DNA from 3 places in the Agarivorans sediminis genome. Region 2 is predicted to be linked to each of the others. Evidence: predicted binding sites of a transcription regulator. Region 2 holds the regulator's gene; each other region holds the start of a gene.
What was found. The regulator MetJ, encoded in region 2, represses methionine synthesis genes. The targets are predictions, from matches to a motif close to TAGACGTCTAGACGTCTA.
Positions count from the first base shown of each region.

Region 1: metK (methionine adenosyltransferase) is a predicted target of MetJ. The motif match lies at 3,325-3,342, and genes of this name have one in related genera.
Region 3: metE (5-methyltetrahydropteroyltriglutamate--homocysteine S-methyltransferase) is a predicted target of MetJ. The motif match lies at 1,618-1,635, and genes of this name have one in related genera.

Region 1 covers NZ_CP096670.1:700,728-708,587, forward strand. The annotation lists gene M0C34_RS03265 (coiled-coil domain-containing protein) at 1-1,749, shown strand, start outside; gene metK (methionine adenosyltransferase) at 2,133-3,284, opposite strand; gene M0C34_RS03275 (chloride channel protein) at 3,405-4,676, opposite strand; gene tkt (transketolase) at 4,884-6,878, shown strand; gene epd (erythrose-4-phosphate dehydrogenase) at 6,963-7,860, shown strand, end outside.
Region 2 covers NZ_CP096670.1:4,058,436-4,066,295, reverse strand. The annotation lists gene M0C34_RS18600 (LysR family transcriptional regulator) at 1-568, shown strand, start outside; gene M0C34_RS18595 (DUF2059 domain-containing protein) at 735-1,202, shown strand; gene M0C34_RS18590 (VanZ family protein) at 1,326-1,586, opposite strand; gene M0C34_RS18585 (DUF2999 family protein) at 1,948-2,199, shown strand; gene M0C34_RS18580 (DEAD/DEAH box helicase) at 2,454-3,740, shown strand; gene metJ (met regulon transcriptional regulator MetJ) at 3,831-4,130, opposite strand; gene metB (cystathionine gamma-synthase) at 4,284-5,441, shown strand; gene M0C34_RS18565 (bifunctional aspartate kinase/homoserine dehydrogenase II) at 5,472-7,860, shown strand, end outside.
Region 3 covers NZ_CP096670.1:3,653,723-3,661,582, reverse strand. The annotation lists gene M0C34_RS16645 (GGDEF domain-containing protein) at 1-353, opposite strand, end outside; gene M0C34_RS16640 (LysR substrate-binding domain-containing protein) at 449-1,378, opposite strand; gene metE (5-methyltetrahydropteroyltriglutamate--homocysteine S-methyltransferase) at 1,649-3,931, shown strand; gene M0C34_RS16630 (MATE family efflux transporter) at 4,049-5,521, shown strand; gene M0C34_RS16625 (DUF2375 family protein) at 5,518-5,754, opposite strand; gene M0C34_RS16620 (HAD family hydrolase) at 5,911-6,624, shown strand; gene M0C34_RS16615 (YciC family protein) at 6,667-7,344, shown strand; gene M0C34_RS16610 (DUF4250 domain-containing protein) at 7,395-7,589, opposite strand; gene M0C34_RS16605 (DUF2061 domain-containing protein) at 7,602-7,790, opposite strand.

The DNA.
Region 1 (7,860 bases), 1.3 Mb from region 2:
GCAGAGCAGCTCAATCAAGTTATTTGCAGTACTCAACAGCGCTTGGCAAAAATGTATGGGCAGCAACATGCTATTGCTGAATTACCAAATGGTTTTGCTGAGTCTCTCAACCAATGGTTCGTGCAATTAAATCAATCCACTGAAGCTAGAGTGGAACGTTTAACCAAAGAGAAACAAGAACTATGGGAAGAGGGGCGTTTGTCGCTGATCCACGATCATCAACATGCTCTTGCCGAGTCAGAGGCGCGTCACCATACGCTGCAAACGGAGTTAGTCGAACTTCAACAGCAATTGGATACCTCAACAGCTAACAATAGTGAACAACTCAAGCGATTAGATGAATCTAATCAACACTCAGTAGAGTTGCTGAATCAGCTTGAAACTGTTCGTATAGACCTTGAGCAAGCAAATGTAAATTCACAACAGCAACACCTTCAGCAGCAACAAATTGAAGCCGCTAATGCAGAGCTAATACAACAATTACAAGTTGCAGAGCAGGAGCTAGCTCAATATAAAGAGAGTGATGCGCTTGCAACGACAAGGCAATCTGAAACAGAACTTGCTTTACGCAAGCAGCTTGGTGAAATGAGTGAAGCCTTAGATCAAGAATTAGCCCATACTAAACAGTTGACCGAAGAACACTGTGATATTAGTGGCCGAGTGACCGAACTGGTTAAAGCTAATCAGTTTTTAGAGCAAGAAAATAAGCAATTACAAGAGGGAGACTCTGGTTTAACTCTCGAGCTAGCAGAGCTTAAGCAGAAAAATCAAGAGTTAGACCAGCAAGTGAAGCAAGCTAATGCCAATAACCAGCAATTGCATGAAAAATCAGAGCAGTTAAGCAAGTTAAATCAACAGTTGAGTGTGAGTTCTGAGCAGCAAACCCTAGAGGCAAGTCAGCAAACAGAAGAGTTAAGCCTACAATACCAGCAGTTGAAGCAAGAGAATACCCAACAAAAAGAGCAGCTTGAACAATTTGAGCAACAGCTTACCCAGTTAAATACTGAGTTGGAAAATTCAGTCATTGACCAAGCGGATAAAGACGCAATATTGGACCGAGAGGTAGCACTAAGGGAGCAAGTAAGTACTTTAGAGCAACGATGCCTTAGTGATGCACAGAGCATTGAAGCCTTATATCAACAGCAGCAAGAACTAACCGACAGCATTGCCGATTTAACCGGGAATAATCAGGCCTTAGAAACCTTAAATAACGGTGTTGAAGCCCAATTAGAACAAGTGCTACCAGAATTAGAGCAATACCAACAACGAGAAATTCAATTAGAAAGTAGGATTGAAAAAATCGAGTCTAATTACTTAGAGGCAACCGCTGAATTGACTCAGGCTCGTAGTCAGTTAGCCGCAGCAAACTCGCAATTACAATTGAATCATAGCTTGTCTGATGTTGACGGAAGATTATTAGATAAAGAACACCAAATTAATCAAATACAACAGCAACTAAAATCTTTAGAAATAAGCTTACGTAAAGAGCAAGATGGGCATATTTTGACTAAATTGGCGCTAAGTAAGCTTGACGAAGAGTTTCTTGATAGCAAGATCGATAATGGTTCATTGAAAGCTAGCCTTGATGAGCTCTCAGATAAGCTTAAGGCAAGTGAAACCTTTAATCGTCAGTTACAAAGACAAGTCAATGAAGCCAACCAGGATATTAGTAGTTTAAGCTTCGCAAATACCAAGTTGAGTAATCAATTGAGCAATGTAGAGTCACTAAAAGATAAAGATTTAGCGTAGTGCTGATTGCCCAGTAAAACTGCAGTGACGCTCTCTTTGTTGAGAGCGTTTTTTGGGACTGCAAATAAGTATCATCGACCTTTCTTTGTTCTCATTAGTTTCCAGATTCGCTTTGTGGCGGATTATCTCTCTAATAAAATACCTGTTTTATTAATAGTGTTACCTAGCTTAAGCAATCAGAGTGTTTCGCTTATTGGTGGAGCGAGTATCTGCAAATATGTTATTCGGACTCTCAACTTGCAGCAAGCATGGAATACTCAGGGGAGTAATGAGAGGAAGTGCCTTAGCTCTTAAGCGTAGAGGAGGGTTTTGAGAATGGGTGAAACAATAAAAAAGCCCATAATCATTGATTATAGGCTTTTAGCTACTCATGCAAAAATGGTTTAAAGGCCAGCTTCACTTTTTAATAGCTCGGCTTTATCTGTTTGCTCCCAAGGAAACTCTTCGCGACCGAAGTGACCATAGGCAGCAGTTGCTTGGTAGATTGGGCGCTCTAAATCTAACATCTTCAGAATACCGTACGGGCGTAAATCGAAGTGTTTGCGTACCAATGCAATCAGTTTTTCTTCGCTGAGTTTACCCGTGCCAAAGGTTTCGATACTGATAGATGTTGGCTCGGCTACGCCAATAGCGTAAGACACTTGAATCTCACAACGTTCAGCTAAACCGGCTGCTACTATGTTTTTGGCAACGTAGCGTCCCGCGTATGCAGCACTGCGATCGACTTTTGATGGATCTTTACCAGAGAAGGCTCCGCCGCCATGACGAGCCATGCCGCCGTAGGTGTCTACGATAATTTTACGACCGGTTAAACCACAGTCACCCATTGGCCCACCAATAACAAAACGACCGGTAGGATTAATGTGGAACTGAGTATTTTTATTTAGCCATTGCTCAGGCAGCACCGGCTTGATGATTTCTTCCATGACTGCTTCACGTAAATCAGCGGTTGAAATACTGTCACAGTGTTGAGTCGATAATACTACTGCGTCTACACCGGTAATAATGCCGTTTTCGTAAGCGAAGGTAACTTGTGACTTAGCATCCGGGCGTAACCAATCTAAAGTACCATTTTTACGTACTTCGGCTTGGCGTTTAACCAATAAGTGAGAGTAAGTAATAGGCGCTGGCATTAATACATCGGTTTCGTTGGTTGCGTAACCAAACATTAAACCTTGGTCGCCTGCACCTTGTTCCTCTGGGCGAGAGCGGTCTACGCCTTGGTTAATGTCGGGGCTTTGCTTACCCACAACATTAAGCACTGCACAAGAGTCGGCATCAAAACCCATATCAGAATGGGTGTAACCAATTTCACGAACTGTTGAGCGAGTGATTTCTTCAATATCAACCCAAGCAGAAGTGGTGATTTCACCGCCAACCATAACCATGCCGGTTTTTACGTAGGTTTCACAGGCTACACGTGCCTTAGAGTCTTGCTTTAAAATTGCATCAAGTACTGCATCAGAAATTTGATCAGCAATTTTGTCTGGATGCCCTTCAGAAACTGATTCTGAAGTAAATAAATGAGTAGCCATGCTTAAATCTCGTAAAATGAATTTTATACGTATGGATGTTTTACCATCTGGACGTCTATTCTAATTTAGGCAAACTACTTTTACTAGGTCTTATTAATGAAAATAATTCACCTTCAGTAATTAGTTGTGTTGATGACTCGCTGGTTCAAGGGTTTTGTTTTCTTCTTTGGCGATAACAGGGCTATTAATCAAACGTATTTGAGCATTAAGGAGCTGTTGTTCGATCAGGCTTGGAGAGCGAAAAATGTACTTCGCAATGGCGCTAGCGCAAAGGCATGCCACCATGGCTGGCAGCACTATTTCCAGCTGCATAGTTTGTTCGCTTATTAGTAAAAAGGCTGCCCAAGGGGTTCGAAAAACAGCCCCAAACATCGCCCCCATACCGACAATGACTAACATCAAATTAGGGGAGTTAGGGATCACTTCCCCAACGATACTGCCTACTATACCCCCTATAACCAGCATGGGACCAAGGCTTCCACCGGGTAAGGCAAAAGCGAGTGCGACGGTGGTTAGAACGATTCGAGCGAGCAACCACAAAGATTGCTGCTCAAGATCTAACTCCCAATAGAGTAGGCCATTAGGAGTAATTGGGTCTAAACCTAACCATTGCGGGTTTAGCATGCCGGCAAACGCGGTAACCGTGGCGGCTATCGTTATGGCATAGCTACGTTTGAGTTTAGGCATTGAACGAATCGCGTGTACTAGTAAGGTGGCAAATAAACCACATAACAGCCCTAGCAAGGCAAATAGCGGCAATGATTCAAATGCTAATTGCTGTGGTGGAAGCGCTATACTCAATACGCTTCCGCCGTGTAACTGGGATATTGCGCTGGCGGTATATGCGACCAGGGCAATCGTCATAATTGACCGCCAGTTAAAGCGCCGCATGATTAACTCATAAGCGATAACGGTGCCTGCTAATGGTGCACTAAATAACGCGGCGACAGCTGCTGCGGTGCCACACGCTACGCTTAATCTTACTTGTCCTGGGGTTAGACGGGCTGCATGTGAAAGATTACTCGCTACAACAGCGGTCAGATAACAAGCGGGTCCAACAACACCAACGGCATACCCTCCCCAAGTGAGTATTAAACCGACGGCAAATTGATAAAGCAAATTCCCCCAAAAGAGCCTTCCTTCATCAAAATGATAAGCTTTTACCACAAAAATTAAGCCGACTTGTTTGTAGGGGCTGAGTATCGCTTCAAACACTAAAATGCTCACAGCCGCCACAATGGGGAACATAAAGGGACTGATTTGTATGTTGAGTAGGTGATTGATATCGAGGTGAGCAAGGTCACTAAATAATAAGGTCAGCGCACTAGAGAAGAGTCCAATCAATAGGTAGACAAATAAACTACGACTACGGAAAGAAAAATCTAAGGTCATTTATTTGCTTTCCTTTATTAATACCTATCCTGTATCAGTACTTTATCATGAACAAAGCAATAAAAAATATGCGCTAAAATTGGCACTAACAACAATTTTTATAATAAATAGACAGATTCTTTTTAGATAAATATTGAGTAAGCTCGTTGACTTTGTGACAATACGCGCCTCTCGATACCCTAAAGCCTAAAATTTCAGGAGCAATTCATGTCTTCTCGTCGTCAATACGCCAACGCGATCCGTGCTTTAAGCATGGATGCAGTTCAGCAAGCTAACTCTGGTCACCCCGGTGCCCCAATGGGTATGGCGGATATCGCTGAAGTACTATGGCGTGACTTTTTGAAACACAACCCTACTGATCCAACTTGGGCTGACCGCGACCGCTTTATTTTGTCGAATGGTCACGGTTCAATGTTGTTGTACTCCTTGTTGCATCTTTCAGGGTATCAGTTACCAATTGAAGAATTGAAAAATTTCCGCCAGCTGCATTCTAAAACGCCTGGTCACCCAGAATATGGTTATGCCCCTGGTGTAGAAACCACTACAGGCCCATTAGGTCAAGGTGTCACTAATGCAGTGGGTATGGCTTTAGCTGAGAAAATCTTGGCTGCGCAGTTTAACCGTGAAGGTTTCCCTGTTGTTGATCACTACACCTACACTTTCTTAGGTGATGGCTGTTTGATGGAAGGTATTTCTCACGAAGCCTGTTCATTAGCGGGTACGCAAGGTTTAGGCAAGTTGATCGCATTTTGGGATGACAATGGCATTTCAATCGACGGTGACGTTGAAGGTTGGTTTACCGACGACACTCCTAAGCGCTTTGAGTCTTACGGGTGGCACGTGATTGCTGGCGTAGATGGCCATGATAGTGACGCAATTAGTGCCGCGATTAAAGAAGCACAAGCTGAAACGAGCAAGCCAACGATGATCTGCTGTAAAACAGTGATTGGTTTTGGTTCGCCAAATAAATCTGGTAGCCATGATTGTCATGGTGCTCCTTTAGGTGCTGAAGAAATTGCAGCTGCTCGCGAGTTCTTAAACTGGCCTTATGCTGCTTTTGAAATTCCACAGGATGTATACCAAGCCTGGGAAGCAAAAACAGCCGGCGAAAAAGCACAATCAGCATGGAACCAACTATTCGCTGGTTACGAAGCTGCTCACCCAGAACTAGCGGTTGAGTTTAAACGTCGTGTTACTGGTCAGATGCCAAGTGATTGGAAAGAGTTCGCTGATAACTACATCGCTGACTTACAAGCCAACCAAGCTAAAATTGCCACACGTCAATCATCGCAAAAAACCTTAGAAGCATTTGGCCCTAAATTACCAGAGTTGCTAGGTGGTAGTGCTGACTTGGCTCCATCTAACCTTACAATGTGGTCTGGTTCTGAAGCTGTAACAGCAGCCGATGCGTCTGGCAACTACATGCACTACGGTGTACGTGAGTTCGGTATGTCGGCCATCATGAATGGCATTACTTTACACGGTGGCCTAAAACCTTACGGCGCAACATTCCTGATGTTCATGGAGTACGCACGTAATGCGTTACGCATGGCTGCGTTAATGAAGCAACCGGCGATTTTTGTTTACACTCATGATTCAATTGGTCTGGGTGAAGATGGCCCGACTCACCAAGCGGTAGAGCAAACAGCTAGTTTACGTTTAACGCCTAACATGAGCACTTGGCGCCCCTGTGATTCAGTAGAGTCGGCAGTAGCGTGGCGTCATGCGGTAGAAAGTACCGACAGCCCAACGTCGCTTATCTTCTCTCGTCAAGGTTTGGCTCCTCAGCCTCGTGATGCGCAGCAGCTTGCTGATGTAGCCCGCGGTGGTTACGTATTAAAAGATAGCGAAGGCACGCCAGAGCTTATTTTAATAGCGACGGGGTCAGAGGTAGAGCTAGCGGTAGCTGCCTATGAAGAGCTCACTGCGGCAGGTAAAGCGGTACGTGTAGTATCAATGCCTGCTACCGACGTGTTTGATGCGCAATCAGCAGAGTACCGTGAATCGGTATTACCGATTTCAGTACGCAAGCGTATTGCAGTAGAAGCCGGTATTGCTGACTTCTGGTACAAGTATGTTGGTTTTGATGGCAAAGTACTTGGGATGACCACCTTTGGCGAATCAGCACCTGCTGGTGAGCTATTTAAGCTATTTGGTTTCACTAAAGAAAACTTGGTGAACATGGCTAACGAACTGCTGTAAGCATTATTGCTTGGTCGTTCAGTAAAAATAGAACCCTCTGCTAAGAGGGTTCTTTGTTTCAGCGTTACATAAAAGGCGAATATTATGCCTAACCCCCCCATAAGGGTCGCGATTAACGGCTTTGGTCGAATTGGTCGTAGTGTGCTTCGAGCTTTATTTGAGTCGCATCGCCAACATAAAATCAATATTGTCGCAATTAATGAACTAGCGAGCCCAGAAGCAATGGCGCATTTGCTTAAGTATGATTCCACCCACGGCACATTTGCTGCGGATGTTTTACTGCAAAATGACACCCTATTTGTAGAAGGCCAATCAATACAATTATTCAACCAAAGCGATCCTACAGCGCTGCCTTGGCAGGATTTAGGTATAGATATTGTGATGGAATGTACAGGGCGTTTTAGTTCAGTTGCCGATGCGCAAATGCATATTGACGCTGGCGCTAAGAAAGTTTTGTTTTCCCACCCTGCGGATCCTTGCGTAGACCACACAGTAGTCTATGGTGTAAATGAGCATCTGCTCACAGCGCAAGATACAGTTGTCTCAAATGGCTCATGTACCACCAACTGTATTGTGCCGGTGATTCAGGTCTTAGATGAAGCCTTTGGGGTCGAATGTGGTACTATTACTACAATTCACTCTGCTATGAATGACCAGCAAGTGATTGATGCCTACCACCCGGACCTACGCAGAACGCGTGCCGCTGGGCAATCAATTATTCCAGTTGATACTAAGCTGGCTAAAGGCGTAGAGCGGATCCTGCCAAAATTTGCAGGGAAGTTTGAGGCAATTGCTGTAAGGGTGCCAACGCAGAACGTTACTGCGATGGACTTAAGTGTAACATTGTGTAAAAAAGTTACAGTTTCTGATATAAATCAAGCCATACAGGCAGCACTTTGCGGTAAATTAAGCGGCATCTTGGGTTATACCGAAGAACCTTTGGTGTCTATCGATTTTAATCACGATAGTCATTCAAGCATTA
Region 2 (7,860 bases):
GCCTAAATTGGGCAAAAAAATGGAGAACAGTGCACCCAATGCACGAATTGCGGTAGACATTCTTTCCGAAAACATCCAAATGGAGCGGGTAGAACAAGGCCGAATAGACCTGATGTTAGGGGTGGATACATTGCAAAATATGCCGCGTTATTATCACCGTTATCATTGGCTAAGCGATCCTTATGTGGGCATTGTGTCCAAACAACAGAGCAACTTTCCTGAAAAGTTTACCTTTAGAGACTTTGTAGAGACGCCACAGGTACACCTACCCTTAATTAACTCGGGTGCCGATCCCATCGACCGATGGCTACTGGCGCAGCACCAAGCTCGGCAGATTTCAATGACGGTGCAAAGCTATGCGGTGGGCGCAATGGTCACCGCCAATACCCGTAACTTAATGTGTGTGCCGCAACGGATTGCCAAAGAACTCGAACAAATGCTACCGGTACGCATCGTTGAGCTACCAGAGGGCATACCCGAGCTATCGTTAAGCATGTTTACTCATCAGTTATACGATAGCCAAGAGAGTGTTCAATGGTTAATCAAACAAATTCAGCAATGCACCTGACAAATTATTCATGCACTCATCACCGGGTTTTAGGTGAGTCTGGGTATCACGCTCCGGTAAATTGCGATTAAAATCACTTTAAAATGTGGACTATTGCCACTTGCTTGTTAATGTTAGTCAACGATTTATCAGTACTTTTCTCAGCACCCATATACAAGGATAGAAAGTGAACAAATATTTACTATTACCATTGATGGTTTTAACCTTTGTGGCGCCTACGATGGCTCAAGAAACGCCAATCGATGAGATGTTTAAGGTTATGAAGATGGACCAGCAGTTTGAGGGTGGATTCGAGGCCATGATGCCAACCATTGATCAGATGACCGCTCAATTTAGATTGGATAATGAGGGTAAGGAAGAGCTTAAGGGTATTTTTCGTGCTTGGTTTAATGAAGATATCGACCGTCCGAAAATCATTAATGATATGAAAGAGCTGTACACACAAACCTTTACTGATGATGAAATCATCGAGATTACAAAGTTTTACCAAACGCCAGTCGGTAAAAAATTCTTAGAAAATTCAGCCCACTTAATGCAGGTAGGTGCCCAAGTAGGCATGCAAGAGGCGCAATCTAAACAAGCGATGTTGATGGAACGAGTAAAACCTTTCTTGGAAAAGCACGGTATTAAATAGGCGATATGCCTCTGGCTCCCCACCTAGACTTAGGCGGCTTTTATATCTTACTTTAATAAGCCGCTAGTTGATGTTGGTATAGGTCCGACCGCCTTACAGTGCAAAGCACTGGGCTCAATCAGACTAAGCGATAGGCTTAGTTTCTCCCGGTGACAACGGTGACTTACTTTGCTGATTCGCATAGTAACGATTGATTAGAAAACAAGACATAGAAGCGATGGCTATGCCGAGCATGTCTGCCGAGGCGTCGATAAGGTCAAACGTGCGATGCGGTATAAATGCTTGGCTGAGCTCTTCACCAAGGGCAAATATAGTCACCAAAATAGCTCCCCAATAAAGCCGAACACTCGCAATGGCTAAAACGCGAAACTTCAGGGCGATCACCAAGATAAACGTGAGTGTGCCAAAAAGGCAAAAGTGGCCTAATTTGTCGCCATAAGGAAACGAGGCTACAAAGTTAAAAAAACACGCTAGAGCCGCCAGTATTCGCTAAATAAATAACCCACAAAATAAAGCCAAGAAAGACTGCTGCGAATACAGTGGCCAGTTTATTCATAATCAATCGCTAAAGAACAAGAAGACTTGCAAAGCAATATAACAGGCCGTTCAACTTGAGATAAGCGAATGATGCTGAATCATAGAGACTGCGTTAACCGGGTTAACAAGGTGGTGGTTGTCAGTGTCATCATATTCAGTCAAATGGTAGACTGCTCCCTTATTTTGTTTAGTGTTTAAAGGTAATGTGATGAACCCAATTATTGCAATGTTGAAAGAGAACAATATTAGTGACCAACAGATCGGCGAGGTGTTTCAAGCGCTGACAGACAATCCTCTTGCAGCAATGGCAACGATCTCTCAGTTGGGCTTACCTCAAGAAAAACTTCAACTTATGCTCGGCCAGGTGATGCAAAACCCCGCTTTGATTAAAGAAGCGGTAAACGAGTTAGGTTTAGATTTCTCGAAAGTTGAAGCCGCCAAAGAGCAGCTTCAGAAGTAAGTTTCATTGCTAGATAATCTGCAAGGGGCGTTTAGCGGTTATATATTACAGTCTTATCAGCCCGTTTTATCTTTAGCGTTGTAGATTGCTCGCTTAAGCCGAATCGACAACCCTTGGCTAGTTCTGTTGGTGTCAATGTTGCTGTGGCTGGCCGCACGATTAGCTAAAGCACTTGAGCCCTAAAAGCGTTCGACCACCGTTAAACAGCCTTGCTTAGACTGACGAAGCGGTGCTGCTGTAACCGAGGTTTTTCTATGTCATTTGAGTTACTAGGCTTGTGTAGTGCGCTGTTGAAAAGTGTTGCTGAACAAGGTTATACAAAACCAACACCGATCCAACTCGAAGCGATTCCGGCGGTACTGAGTCAACGTGATGTTATGGCGGTGGCACAAACGGGTACCGGTAAAACAGCGGGTTTTACCCTACCGATGGTACAGTTGTTATCTGGCGCTGCTAGCCCGAAGGCTAGCTCGGTTCGTGCACTTGTTATTACTCCCACTCGAGAACTTGCCACTCAAGTGCTCATGAATGTACAAAACTACAGCCGTCATATGAATATTCAATCAGCGGCGGTGATGGGGGGGGTGAGGATAGAACCGCAAATAACACAGTTGCAAGCGGGTGTAGATATCTTGGTTGCCACCCCTGGCCGTTTGATTGATCTATACAAGCAGCAAGCGATTCGCTTCGATCAGCTTGAGATCTTGGTGTTAGATGAAGCCGACCGTATGCTGGACTTAGGGTTTATCGACGAGATGAGCTACCTCCAAAGTGTACTGCCTAGCAAACGTCAAACCTTGATGTTTTCAGCGACCTTTTCAAAACAGATCAAATCGCTGGCGAGCGGTATGCTCAATAATCCGCTGTTGATTGAAGTTGCCGCCGCAAACAGCACGGTTGATTCGGTTAAGCAGCGTCTCCATCCGGTAGACAAAGCGCGTAAAAGTGAGCTGCTGATTCACCTTATTAAGCGTAATAATTGGCCTCAAGTGTTGGTGTTTAGTCGTACTAAACTGGGTGCTGACAGTTTAGCCTCTCAGCTTGAAACGGCTGGCATTAGTGCCGCTTCTATCCATGCTAACCGAACCCAACATGCTCGTACATTAGCTTTAGAAGGGTTTAGAGACGGCAGTGTTGCAGTGTTAGTTGCTACTGATATTGCTTCTCGAGGTATAGATGTTAGTCAACTGTCTTGTGTGATTAACGTCGATCTGCCCTATGTAGCAGAAGACTATGTGCACCGAATTGGTCGTACTGGTCGAGCTGGCAGCTTTGGTTTAGCGGTTTCACTGTTTAGTGAGGATGAAACTAAACAGTTGAGAGCAATAGAGCGCTTAACGGGCCTGAAGTTCAAACATGACATTGTCCCTGGCTTTGCGCCCAAGCCCAAACCGAAGCAAGCCGTGAATATATCGGATGATGATGACGAATATGGCAATTTTGAGCCAGACCCAGAACCGCAAGGCCGAGCTAAAGGGCGAGGAAGTCGTCAGCCCAAGGTGGCTAATCGCAGTGGCAAAAAACGACCGCGCAATAAATGACAACAAGCAGATTAAAGAAAGCAGCCGTAGTCTTAAGACTAAATTCATTGGCATGCAGTTAAAGCAAAGCCGCTCTAACAGCGGCTTTTTCTAATCTTCTTTATTGAGTTCTGCTAGGGCGGCCTTTTCTAAGGCCGGATCTGGCTTATCTTTTTGTAAGTCGGCATCATCGGGCAGGGGCTGACCAGTATAGGCATGTAAAAAAGCTTCGCAAAGCAATTCGCTATTGGTGGCGTGACGCAAGTTATTAATTTGTCTGCGGGTACGTTCATCAGTCAATATCTTTAAAACCTTAAGAGGTATAGATACTGTGATTTTCTTAACTTGTTCGCTTTTTTTACCGTGTTCAGCGTAAGGGCTGATCCACTCACCGTTCCATTCTGTCGACATACTACAATACACACTAAACCAAAGAGACCCTATTGTAACGGGGGAAAAGCCACTTAGCAATCCAACAGCAAAGACATTTAGACGTCTAGAAGTGTTGACGTCTTTTTTGCTGGTGGTAAAGTGGCAGGATAAATTGAGGGAGTAAATCAGCAAATGTCTTTAAAAGATCTTCAAGCAGCCACCATAGCAGTGCGCAGCGGTATTGAAAGTGATAGCCAGCACGGCGCAGTAGTTCCGCCCATTTATTTGTCGAGCAACTACAGCTTTGCTGATTTTAACCAGAAACGCCAATTTGATTACAGCCGCTCAGGCAACCCTACACGCCACATTTTGGCCGAAGCCATTGCCAATTTAGAGCATGGCGCGGGCGCGGTCATTACCAATACCGGTATGTCGGCGATTAACTTGGTTACAGCCTTATTAGAGCCGGGTGATTTACTGATTGCTCCTCATGATTGCTACGGCGGCAGTTACCGCTTATTTGATAGTCTGGCTAAGAAAAGTGCTTTTGAAGTGGCTTTTGTAGATCAAAATGATTCGTCAGCACTGGCTGAGCTATTAACCAAAAAACCTAAAATTGTTTGGCTAGAAACGCCAAGTAATCCTTTATTGCGAATTGTTGATATTAAGACTATTGCCGAGCAAGCACATGCTGTGGGGGCCTTGGTGGTGGTAGATAACACCTTCTTATCGCCAGCCCTGCAAACCCCTATTTTGTTAGGCGCAGATATTGTGGTGCATTCGGCCACTAAATACATAAATGGCCACTCTGACGTGGTGGCCGGAATGGTCGTAGCGGCCACTGATGAGTTAGCCGAGCAGCTAGCTTGGTGGGCTAATTGTTTGGGCTTAACTGGCTCTGCCTTTGATTCCTATCTCACCTTGCGTGGCTTACGGACTCTCAAGGCCAGAATGAATGTCCATCAGGAAAATGCACAAGCCATTGTGGCGTGTTTGCAGCAGCAAAGCGCTGTGGGCAACATTTATTATCCTGGTTTACCTGAGCACCCGGGCCATGCGCTAGCGCAAAGCCAGCAGCGTGGTTTTGGTGCTATGTTGAGTTTTGAATTGGCTTTAGATGAGAGCCAAATGGTGAAATTTTTGAAAGCGTTGCAGCTGTTTTCCTTGGCCGAGTCGTTAGGTGGAGTAGAGAGTTTAATCGCCCACCCTGCGACCATGACACATGCCGCCATGTCGAGTGACGCCTTGGCAGAGGCAGGGATTTCTAATCAGCTATTACGCGTGTCGGTGGGTTTAGAAGACGCCCAAGATTTAGTTAATGACTTACAGCAGGCCTTTGCCAAACTTTAAGTTTGGCTAAAAGTTGTAGAGAGGTATTCAGTGTCAGTAAATAGGCATGTTCATAAATTTGGCGGTAGCAGTTTGGCCGATGCGGGTTGTTTTAAGCGCGTTGCCAATATTGTTGCTGAACATTCTCAGCCCCATGATCTTATTGTTGTGTCAGCAGCCGGTAAAACGACTAATCGTTTACTGAAGATCATTGAGCTAGCCAAGCAAGCAGATGATGCTACGGGCGAGGCTCTAAAAGGGCTTATTGAGTTTCAATCTAAGTTAGTTAATGAGTTATTAACTGAGCAAAAGGCCAAGCAAATTGTCAGCGCTTTAGATCGTGAGCATCATCAAATTGCCAGTGTATTAGAGGGCGAGCTCAGTACCTTTAATATTAACCAGCTGTTGTCTTTTGGCGAACGCTGGTCAGCCCGTTTGTTAGCAGCATTACTCAGCGAATTAGACTGCCAAGCCGAATGGTTAGATTCTCGAGAATTTTTTAAAGCGGAATTATCAGCTCAGCCTCAAGTTGATGTTGAACAAAGTGCGCCATTATTAGCACAGTGCTTAGCGGCTAAATCGGCTTGTAGAATAGTCGTTACCGGCTTCATTTGTAGCGATAGCCAAGGGCGTACTGTAACCTTAGGGCGCAATGGCAGTGATTATTCGGCTACTGAACTCGCCGCTTTGGCTGATGCCATCTCTACCACTATTTGGAGTGATGTGGCCGGTATTTACAGCGCTGACCCGCGCCTAGTAAAGGATGCGCAGCTGTTAGAACAGTTGGCTTTGAATGAAGCCTCTGAACTGTCTCGCATTGGTAGCTCGGTGTTACATGCGCGAACGTTAGAGCCCTTGGCTCGTTCTAGACAAAAAGTGAATCTGCGCTGTAGCTATGCTCCGAAAGATGGGCAAACCCTTATCTATCGCAAAGGTATAAAAAGTAACGCGGCTAAAATTGTCACCTCAGTAGACGATATCGTGTTACTTGAGCTGACTTTTAAGCAAGATTTTAGTCGCCATGCTACTGGTTTATTAGCAGAGCTAGCAAAGAATCATTTGGCTCCAGCTACTCGCCACAAGCATAGTGAAACGGGCTCTTTACGCATGGCCTATACCCGTGAGTTAGTGGATGAAGCCTTAACACGCATTGATCACTTGGCTGCCCAGTTTCAGGTGCAGCGAGTAGAGCGCAGCGAAGGCTATTGTTTGGTGGCATTGGTTGGCGCAGGTGTCTGTGATAACCCGCAGCAGTGTTACCAATTTTTTCAGCAGTTAGCTGAGCAGCCTCTCGAGTTTATTCATTCGAGTGCCGATAAGTTGAGCTTGTGTGCGGTAGTTCGAAAAATCACTTTAGAGCCCTTGCTTAAAGAGTTGCACACCAACTTGTTTAAACAAAAACGTAAGCTAGGTTTAGTGGTATTTGGTAAAGGCAACATAGGTAGCCAATGGCTAAGTTTGTTTGCTGAGCAAAAAGCAGAATTAGAGCAGCGCTACCCATTAAGTTTGAGTCTAGCCGGCGTGTTTTCTAGCCAACGTGGTCAATTAGATTTTACAGGCTTAGATGCCAAGCAAGCCTTGACGGGCGAACCAAACCTTACACTGATTTGGCCTGATCTGTTCGATAAGCTTAGCCGCCACCCTTATGATGAACTGGTCGTTTTAGATATTACTGCCAGTGAATCGGTAAGCGCATATTATAGCGAGTTTGCGCGCCGAGGTTTTCATGTGATTACCGCCAATAAACATGCGGGCGCCAGTGAACAAGCAAATTACACAGCCCTTAAAACCAGCTTTGCTGATCACGGTTCACATTGGTTGAGCAATGCCACGGTTGGCGCTGGTTTACCGGTGCAATCTAGTATTCAGCACTTGCGCCAAGCGGGTGATCAGATTCTGGCTATATCGGGGATATTTTCTGGCACCTTGAGCTGGTTGTTCCAACAGTATGATGGCTCAGTGGCCTTTTCTGAGTTGTTGGCGGATGCGCTTAACCAAGGCCTAACAGAACCCGACCCGCGAGAAGATTTATCCGGGAACGACGTGCAACGTAAGCTGCTCATTTTGGCTCGTGAAGCAGGTTTTTCATTAGAGCTTGATGATATTCAACTACAGTCTTTGGTGCCTGAACGTTTAGCGGGCTTAGCGCTTGAAGATTTTCTTGATGCGATGGTGGAGTTAGATGAGCCTATGCTGCAAGCCTACAATGATGCTAAACGACAAGGCAAGGTGATTCGTTTTCTGGCTAAGATAAACCCTCAAGGGCAGGCTGAGGTAGGCTTAGCAAGCATTGATGAGCGACATCCGTTTGCCAACTTAAAGCCTTGTGACAATATCTTTGCCATAGAGAGCCAGTGGTACAAGAAAAACCCCTTGGTCATTCAAGGCCCTGGCGCTGGCAGAGAAGTGACCGCCGGAGCACTGCAAGCAGATTTAGTGA
Region 3 (7,860 bases), 400 kb from region 2:
AAGCGTTCAGCAACTTTTAGAGGCAGGTGAATAAAACAAGCCAAAATTAGCGCTGGTACAAAAAACTCCCCATGCATGCTGTCCTGAGTAAGGGCCAATAATACAGGAGGGATGGCTAACAACAAAAACCAAGCATCTGCCACTTTGTAGCCCTGAGAGTTTGGCTTGGTAAAAAGAAGAAATAAGGACACCAGAATAGCCAATGCACAAGGCAGAATACTCAATCCATACCAAAAAATGCCATCAACTAAGTGGTGAATTGAAAAATAGGCACTAGGAATGAAACCCGCTAAGTGCATCACTAAGCTCATTTTTCTTTCTGTAAATTCTGCTGGAGACCAGTCAGACACCATAGAGTTGAACCTTTGCCAAACAATCTAATTGATGAGGAGGACAGCTAGCCTTATGTTATTAAAAGTAAACTCATTTTGCCTGTCCCGTCAAATAATTAGTGATGATGGTTTTTTGCTCGCACCCGTCGTGTCCCTTCTAGATGTTCTAAGGCTTGGTGTAAAACCAATTGGATAAAGGCTTGCAGGGCCAAGCAAGTATGTCGGTTTTTAGTATATGCAGCATACATTGGCCTCCATAGTGGTCGTTCAAATGAGCGTAGTTGTACAAACTGTTGCCTTGCATAGTGCTCTACGGCCCAATAAGGCATAGCTGCTACCCCCATACCCGCTGCCACCATTTGCAATAACATGGCAGGGTTGTCGGCATGTTTCCATTGCTGAACTTGGATCTTGGCTGGCTGCAAAATATGCTGATATAAGTCGAGGCGTTGTAAGGCTATGGGGTAACTAATGATGGTTTCTGATTTTAGATCCAATGCCTGAATACTGGCTTGTTTACTGAAGTGATGTTTAGGTGGAAAAATGAGTACCATTTCATATTCAAACAAGGCTTTATAATGGATTTGCTCCTCTATCTTCACGCTAGATGTAAGCAGTAAATCAGTCTCTCCTTGCTGTAGTAAGGGCAGTCCGTTGTAGTCTTTATCTTGGCAAAAGTGACTACTTATTTCAGGCCATGCTTGCTGAAATTGTTGCAAGCTGGGTAATAACCATTGAAAACAAGCATGGCAATCTACGCTTATATTGAGTCGACTCTGTTGCTGATGAGGTTGCAATAATTGCTGTTCGGCTTTTTCTATTAGCGGTAAAACATGTTCCGCTAACTTGAGTAATTGACTACCTTGTTGGGTTAGCTGCAAGGGGTGCTGTTTTCTGACAACCAATGTCGCGCCAACCCGTTGTTCCAGGTCTTTTAGTTGATGAGACAAGGCTGAATCGGTAATGAATAATTTGGCTGCAGCGGATTTTAACGAAGGACCACCAGCCAGAGCTTGTATGCTACGTAGGTGTTTCAATTCGAGCATCGTTATTTACCCTTGGCATTTTGTTAAATGTGATATCAGAGCTTAGATAGCGAGCCATAGCTTGTATAGATGACGTGATGCTTGCTTATCTTAACTTGAATATATTTCACCTGAAATTAGTCACTGTGATGAACGCGCCCCTTTTTAGACCTATAAAGCAAGGGTTGTTGAAATATATTCATTTTGGTTTGCGTTTTTTTCAATTGTGTTACTACACCTTGCTAGCCACTATTGTTCTATATACATCTAGACGGCTAAAAGGATATTCAGATGAGTACAACACATATATTAGGCTACCCACGAATTGGCAAGCAGCGAGAGCTAAAATTTGCACTAGAAGCTTATTGGCGAGGCGAATCTTCGCAGCAGCAATTACTTGAAGTGGGGAGAACAATTCGTCAGAAAAATTGGCAAGTTCAGCAAGATAGCGGTCAAACATGGGTAACCGTGGGCGATTTTGCATGGTACGACCAAGTACTTAATACGTCGTTATTGTTGGGCAATATACCGGAGCGTCATCAAGTCGATAATCTTAACTTAGACAGTATGTTTGCTATCGCTCGTGGTCAGCAAAGCTGTGCTTGTAATCATGCCGCTTCTGACATGAGCAAATGGTTTAACACTAATTACCATTACATTGTGCCTGAATTTTCCGAGAGCAGCTGCTTTAGCCTACAGTGGCAGCAGTTGTTCGATGAGATTGAAGAAGCGCTAGCACTGGGGCATGCGGTTAAGCCGGTGATTCTTGGTCCGGTATCTTACCTATATTTGGGCAAAAATGACGACGCTGCGACAGCCGGTTTTCAACGTTTATCACTGTTACCGCAGCTATTAAAGGTTTATCGTGAAATCTTTCAGAAAATGGCTGCTTTAGGTGTTGAATGGGTTCAGCTAGACGAACCCGTATTGGGTTTAGAGTTAGAGCCACAGTGGCAAGAAGCGCTTTTAGATGCTTATCGTACCCGCATTAGTCCAACTAAGTTACTGTTAACCAGCTATTTTGCCGACGTACTCGATAATGCCGATGTCATTAAACAATTAGCGGTAGACGGCTTGCATCTTGACCTGAGTGCGGCACCAGAGCAACTACAGCAAGTGCTTACTTGGTTACCTGAAAAATGGGTGTTGTCGGCAGGGATAATTAATGGGCGCAATGTATGGCGTGCTAATTTGCCAGACTTAATTGAGCGCTATCGTTCACTAAAAGTACGTTTAGGCGAACGCTTATGGCTTGCTTCATCGTGTTCTTTACTGCATAGCCCGCTAGATTTAGACAATGAAGATGGTTTGGGTGATGCCAAGTATCGTCTTGCATTTGCGCAACAAAAGTTGACTGAACTACAGCTATTGGATGACGCTATTAGTGGTGATGCTGATGCTTTACGGTTATCTCGTCAATACAGCGCAGCCTTACAAACACTTAACAAAAAGACCAACTCAGCGCTTCAGCGACGCCTTGATCAGCTTAACCCCGAACAGCGCCAACGTAAATTGACCTTTATTAAACGTCAAGCAATTCAGCAGCAAAGTCTGCAGTTACCTCTGCTACCAACCACGACTATTGGTTCGTTTCCGCAAACTGATCAAATTCGCCGCCAGCGTCGCGAGTATAGAGTGGGTACTTTAAGTCAGGTTGATTACGATGCCGCGTTGGCCAAACATATTGCTGATGCGATTAAGCGCCAAGAAAAGCTTGGCCTTGATGTATTGGTGCATGGAGAAGCGGAACGAAACGACATGGTGGAGTACTTTGCAGAGTTGTTAGATGGCTTTATTGTTAGCCGTTTTGCTTGGGTGCAAAGTTATGGCTCTCGCTGTGTTAAGCCGGCGATTATAGTTGATGATATTGAGCGTTCTAAACCGCTCACTATTGAGTGGACTCACTATGCTCAATCTCTCACCACTAAGCCGGTGAAAGGTATGTTGACTGGGCCTGTGACTATTTTAACTTGGAGTTTTGCTCGAGAAGACCTCAGTCGTGCTGAGATTGCAGAACAAATAGCTTTAGCTTTAAATGATGAGGTCAATGAGTTACAACAAGCAGGCATCAAGGTGATTCAAATTGACGAGCCGGCCATTCGCGAGGGGATGCCGCTTAAACGTAGCCAGTGGGAAAGCTACCTAGATTGGGCTGTATCAGCATTTAAATTATCAGCCGCTAGCGCTAAACCTGAGACTCAAATTCACACACATATGTGTTATAGCGAGTTTAATGACATTATGCCTGCTGTAGCTGCACTGGATGCTGACGTGCTAACTATTGAAACCTCACGCTCTGCCATGAGCTTGTTACAAGCCTTTGAGCACTTTGCTTATCCTAACCAAATTGGGCCCGGAGTATATGATATTCACTCGCCTAATATTCCAAGTGTGGCTGAGATCAAAAACTTGATTGATAAAGCTGCACAGTGGATCCCTTTGCAACGCTTGTGGGTAAACCCTGATTGCGGCTTAAAAACACGAAATTGGCAAGAAACTGAAGCGGCGTTAGAAAACATGGTACTGGCTACTAAAGAACTGCGGGTTAATTGGCCTAAGGGCCTAGCATTATGATCACTTAGTGTCACTTGCTGAAGCTTATAGCCCCTATAACTTAGGGGTTATTTGGCCAATGACTCCGGAGAGTTTTGCGCCTACACTAAACACTATCTTGTCGTGTCGTGAGTTTCTATGCCAAAGGCAAAGTTCATTTCTGGTGATATCTTCCGCCACATTGTGGTGATGTCTTCCACCAATGCTATTGGTTTAACCGCTTTATTCTTAGTTGATCTAGCCGATCTGTTTTTTATTAGTTTGTTGGGTGAAGCAGAATTAGCCGCCGCGGTCGGTTACGCTGGCACGATTGCTTTCTTTACTACCTCTATTTCGATTGGCCTATCTATCGCTATGACTGCCTTGGTCTCCAAGGCGATAGGTCAACAAGATAAGGCTCGAGCCAAACAATTAGTCACTAACATTTTATTTACCGGCTTTTTGATCAGTGCGTCTTTTGCTGGTTTGGTGTGGTATTTCTCACCCGAATTGTTAAGCCTGATTGGCGCAAAAGCTAGAACCCATGAACTGGCGGTAGGCTATTTGCGTATATTATTACCGTCATTACCTGTGCTGGGGTTAGCTATGAGTGCGGGAGCAGCCTTGCGCTCGGTTGGGGATGCTAAGCGGGCTATGTGGTCTACTCTTGCAGGTGGCGGTGTTAACGCTATTCTCGACCCGATATTTATCTTTGCTTTGGGTCTGGGCCTACCAGGCGCGGCTATCGCGTCGGTAATTGCACGGTTTGTGGTGGCAGGCGTGGCATTGTCAGGGGTGGTCTATAAGCATCAATTATTTGCTAGGTTTAGTGTTACTAAACTATTGGAAGACTTACGCGCTATTTTAAAAGTGGCTGCCCCGGCCATGATGACCAATGTAGCTACACCTTTGGGTAATGCCTACGTTACCGCAGCAATTGCGGTTTTTGGCGATGCCTATGTGGCTGGTTGGGCGGTGGTGGGACGAATAATGCCAGTGGCTTTTGGCATGATTTTTTCTTTATCGGGGGCGATAGGTCCGATTGTGGGGCAAAATTTTGGTGCGCATAATTACTCAAGAGTACGAGAAGCACTCACCAAAGCCTTGTGGTTTAACGGAGGGTTTGTGATCGCCGTGTCTTTCATTTTATTGCTTAGTCAAAATCTCATTATTAAGGTCTTTGGTGTTGGCGGTGAAGCGGCCACTGTGATTGGTTTTTTCTGTACTTGGATAAGCTTTAGTTTTGTATTTAACGGCGCCATGTTTGTGGCAAACGCTGCTTTTAATAACCTAGGTTACCCTAGTACCTCTACCATGATTAATTTCGGCAAGGCCACCTTAGGCACCATCCCCTTTGTTTATTTAGGTGGGCAGTGGTTTGGTCCCTTGGGAGTTCTTGGCGGGCAAGCTGTGGGCACTATTGTATTTGGTTTATTAGCCTTGCGAATGGCCTATTACATATTGGACCGTGTAACCAACAAACATCAAATTCACATAGCTGATCAGGAGCAAACGTTAGAGCCGAATGTTCCACTTACACCATTTAGCTCTAGTCGTGCTTATATGTGTGCAGAGGCTGAGGTAGATGGTATGAGCGCAAAGCAGACCGACGTTATAGATAGCAAAAATTAAGCGGCTGACAGTGGCTGAACATTGAAGCGGTCACCCAGCATATTAAGTAGCTCAACCTGACCGCTAATTACCGCCACTATTATCTTACCTTGCCGATGTTCAGCACTAATTACCACTCTGCCTTGCTGGTTTTTAACTTGGTTTTTAAGTAGTAAAGCGCGCAAGTGGTAGGGGTTATCATCAGGATAATAGAGAATGGTAACGTCAGTTAAATTGACTGTTTGAGTATTCATGTCTATCCCTCGGCTTTGCTTGTCTCCCTATCCAAACGTTAGCACTACAGGAATAGATCACTGCATTTATTCGCTACGAGAGACTCGTATGCTGTAAACAATCGTTGACTTATCTTTTGGGCTCGCTAATCTGGCTGAAAATTAGCGAGGCGATTTATGACACATCCAACTCCGGCGAGCATGCTGTTTTTCGATTTAGACGATACTTTGGTTGACGATACGGTGGCTACTGAAGCGGCGGTTATTGCTTTGTTTAAGCATTACCAACCCGAGCAACTGTCAGATGCCTTAAGTCACTGGAAGCGCGCACTTAAATTATATTATCCAGCATTTTTGCAGGGTAAATTACCTGCTGCAGAAATGCGTCAAGCTAGAATTCGCGAAGCTCTCCAGCTTCCAACAATCAGCAGCGAACGGGCAGAACAAGCTTTTGAGTACTTCATGCAACAATACATCGCCGCTACCCAGCTTTATCCTGATACTTTAGTCTGTTTAGAAGAACTACTACAGCATGGCTGGCGCTTAGCCTTGGTGTCTAATGGGCCTGAAGATATGCAACAGCGCAAGGTTAAGGCTGCTGGCTTACAGCCTTATTTCGAGTTTGTATTGACTGCAGAAGTCGCTGGAGCTGCAAAACCTGATGCGGCTATTTTCGAGCAGGCTTTAGCGCGCGCCAAGCTAAATGCAAACGCTGGTTGTTATGTTGGCGATAACTTAACTAATGATGCCAAGGGGGCAGTAGCCGCAGGGCTAAGCAGTGTTTGGTTGCAACGTCAATCGACAATCAGCCATGAGTTTCAGCCTTTGGCTGGCGTAACCTGGAAAATTTCAAGTTTGGCTCAGTTAACCCAGTGCATAAGCTTAAGGTAATTGTTTTGTTTTTTGGTCTGAATGGTTTGGTGAAGGGGTAACATGGCGATTAGCGGTTTATGGAATTGGTTGGCTGACAGTTTACGTTTTTATCGACAGCATTTTATCCCTTTGGCGTTGATGGTGTTGCCTTTTGCCATCCCTTTCGCCGGTATACAAAGTGGTTATGTGCAAAACTTGCCTGAGCAACCGACGACCCATTATTGGATGTTTGTGGGTTTAGGTTTGTTAATGCAACCGGTCTACCAAGGTGCCATCATCCTGTATATGCGTGGTCAAATAAAGCAACAGGTTTGGTCAATCAGTCGCTGTTTTCAAGCCTCTTTAAGCATCTGGCCAAGTTTGTTCTTGGTCGTGAGTGTAACTTTTGTTTTAGTCATGTTAGGCCTTAGTTTCTTCATTTTGCCGGGGGTTATCATTGCGAGTCGTTTGATTGTGGCTGATATACATTGCGTGTTACATAAAGCTTCACCCATGCAGGCAATTAGTCAAAGCTGGCGTCAAACCGAAGCCTATAAATGGCCACTGTTGGCTGGGGTGATTATTGTTGCGGGTATTACCACTATTCCAGTGTGGGGGATTCATCATTGGTTACTTGAACAACATGCCAGTGGCGTTTTAATATTTGCAAATCGGGTGATTGGCCAGTTGCTTGAAACACTATTATTAGTATTTGCCTATCGGGCTTACAGTGCAATTAACACTACTGCTGAAGAGTAGTCGTTTTATTATTGATACCAGCATCAAAGAAGCGAAACCCTAGACATAACTTACTCTGCAGTAAATTGTTGGTTGCTCTGCAGTGTATATCCGGCCTCAGTCAGCCGTTGTACTAGCGGTTGTGGTTCAAGTTCATAGAAGCTGCATAATTCACTAAAGCTAGAAAATTCATTTCTAATTTGCATATTAATAATACTAAGAAGAATATGAAGGTCCATGGTTTGAACCCGTTCTTGATCTAACATTTAGATGCTCCTTTAGTGAATTTGGGCTGAGTTTAAGCCCCATTTCAACCACGCTTTTTCGTGGAAGAAATAGGCCACGCTATTTACCGCTGGTTCTACGATGGCGACTAAACCGCCAATCATCATATCACCGGTCAATAACCAAGTGACCAAAAAGGCGATGGTAAAGTGCATGCTGGCAAAAGTAAGTGTTTTAGTCATCGTGTTGTTCCTCTTATTTTCTATATCTAAATGATAATCATTATCATTTAGATATTCAAGAAGTTTATCT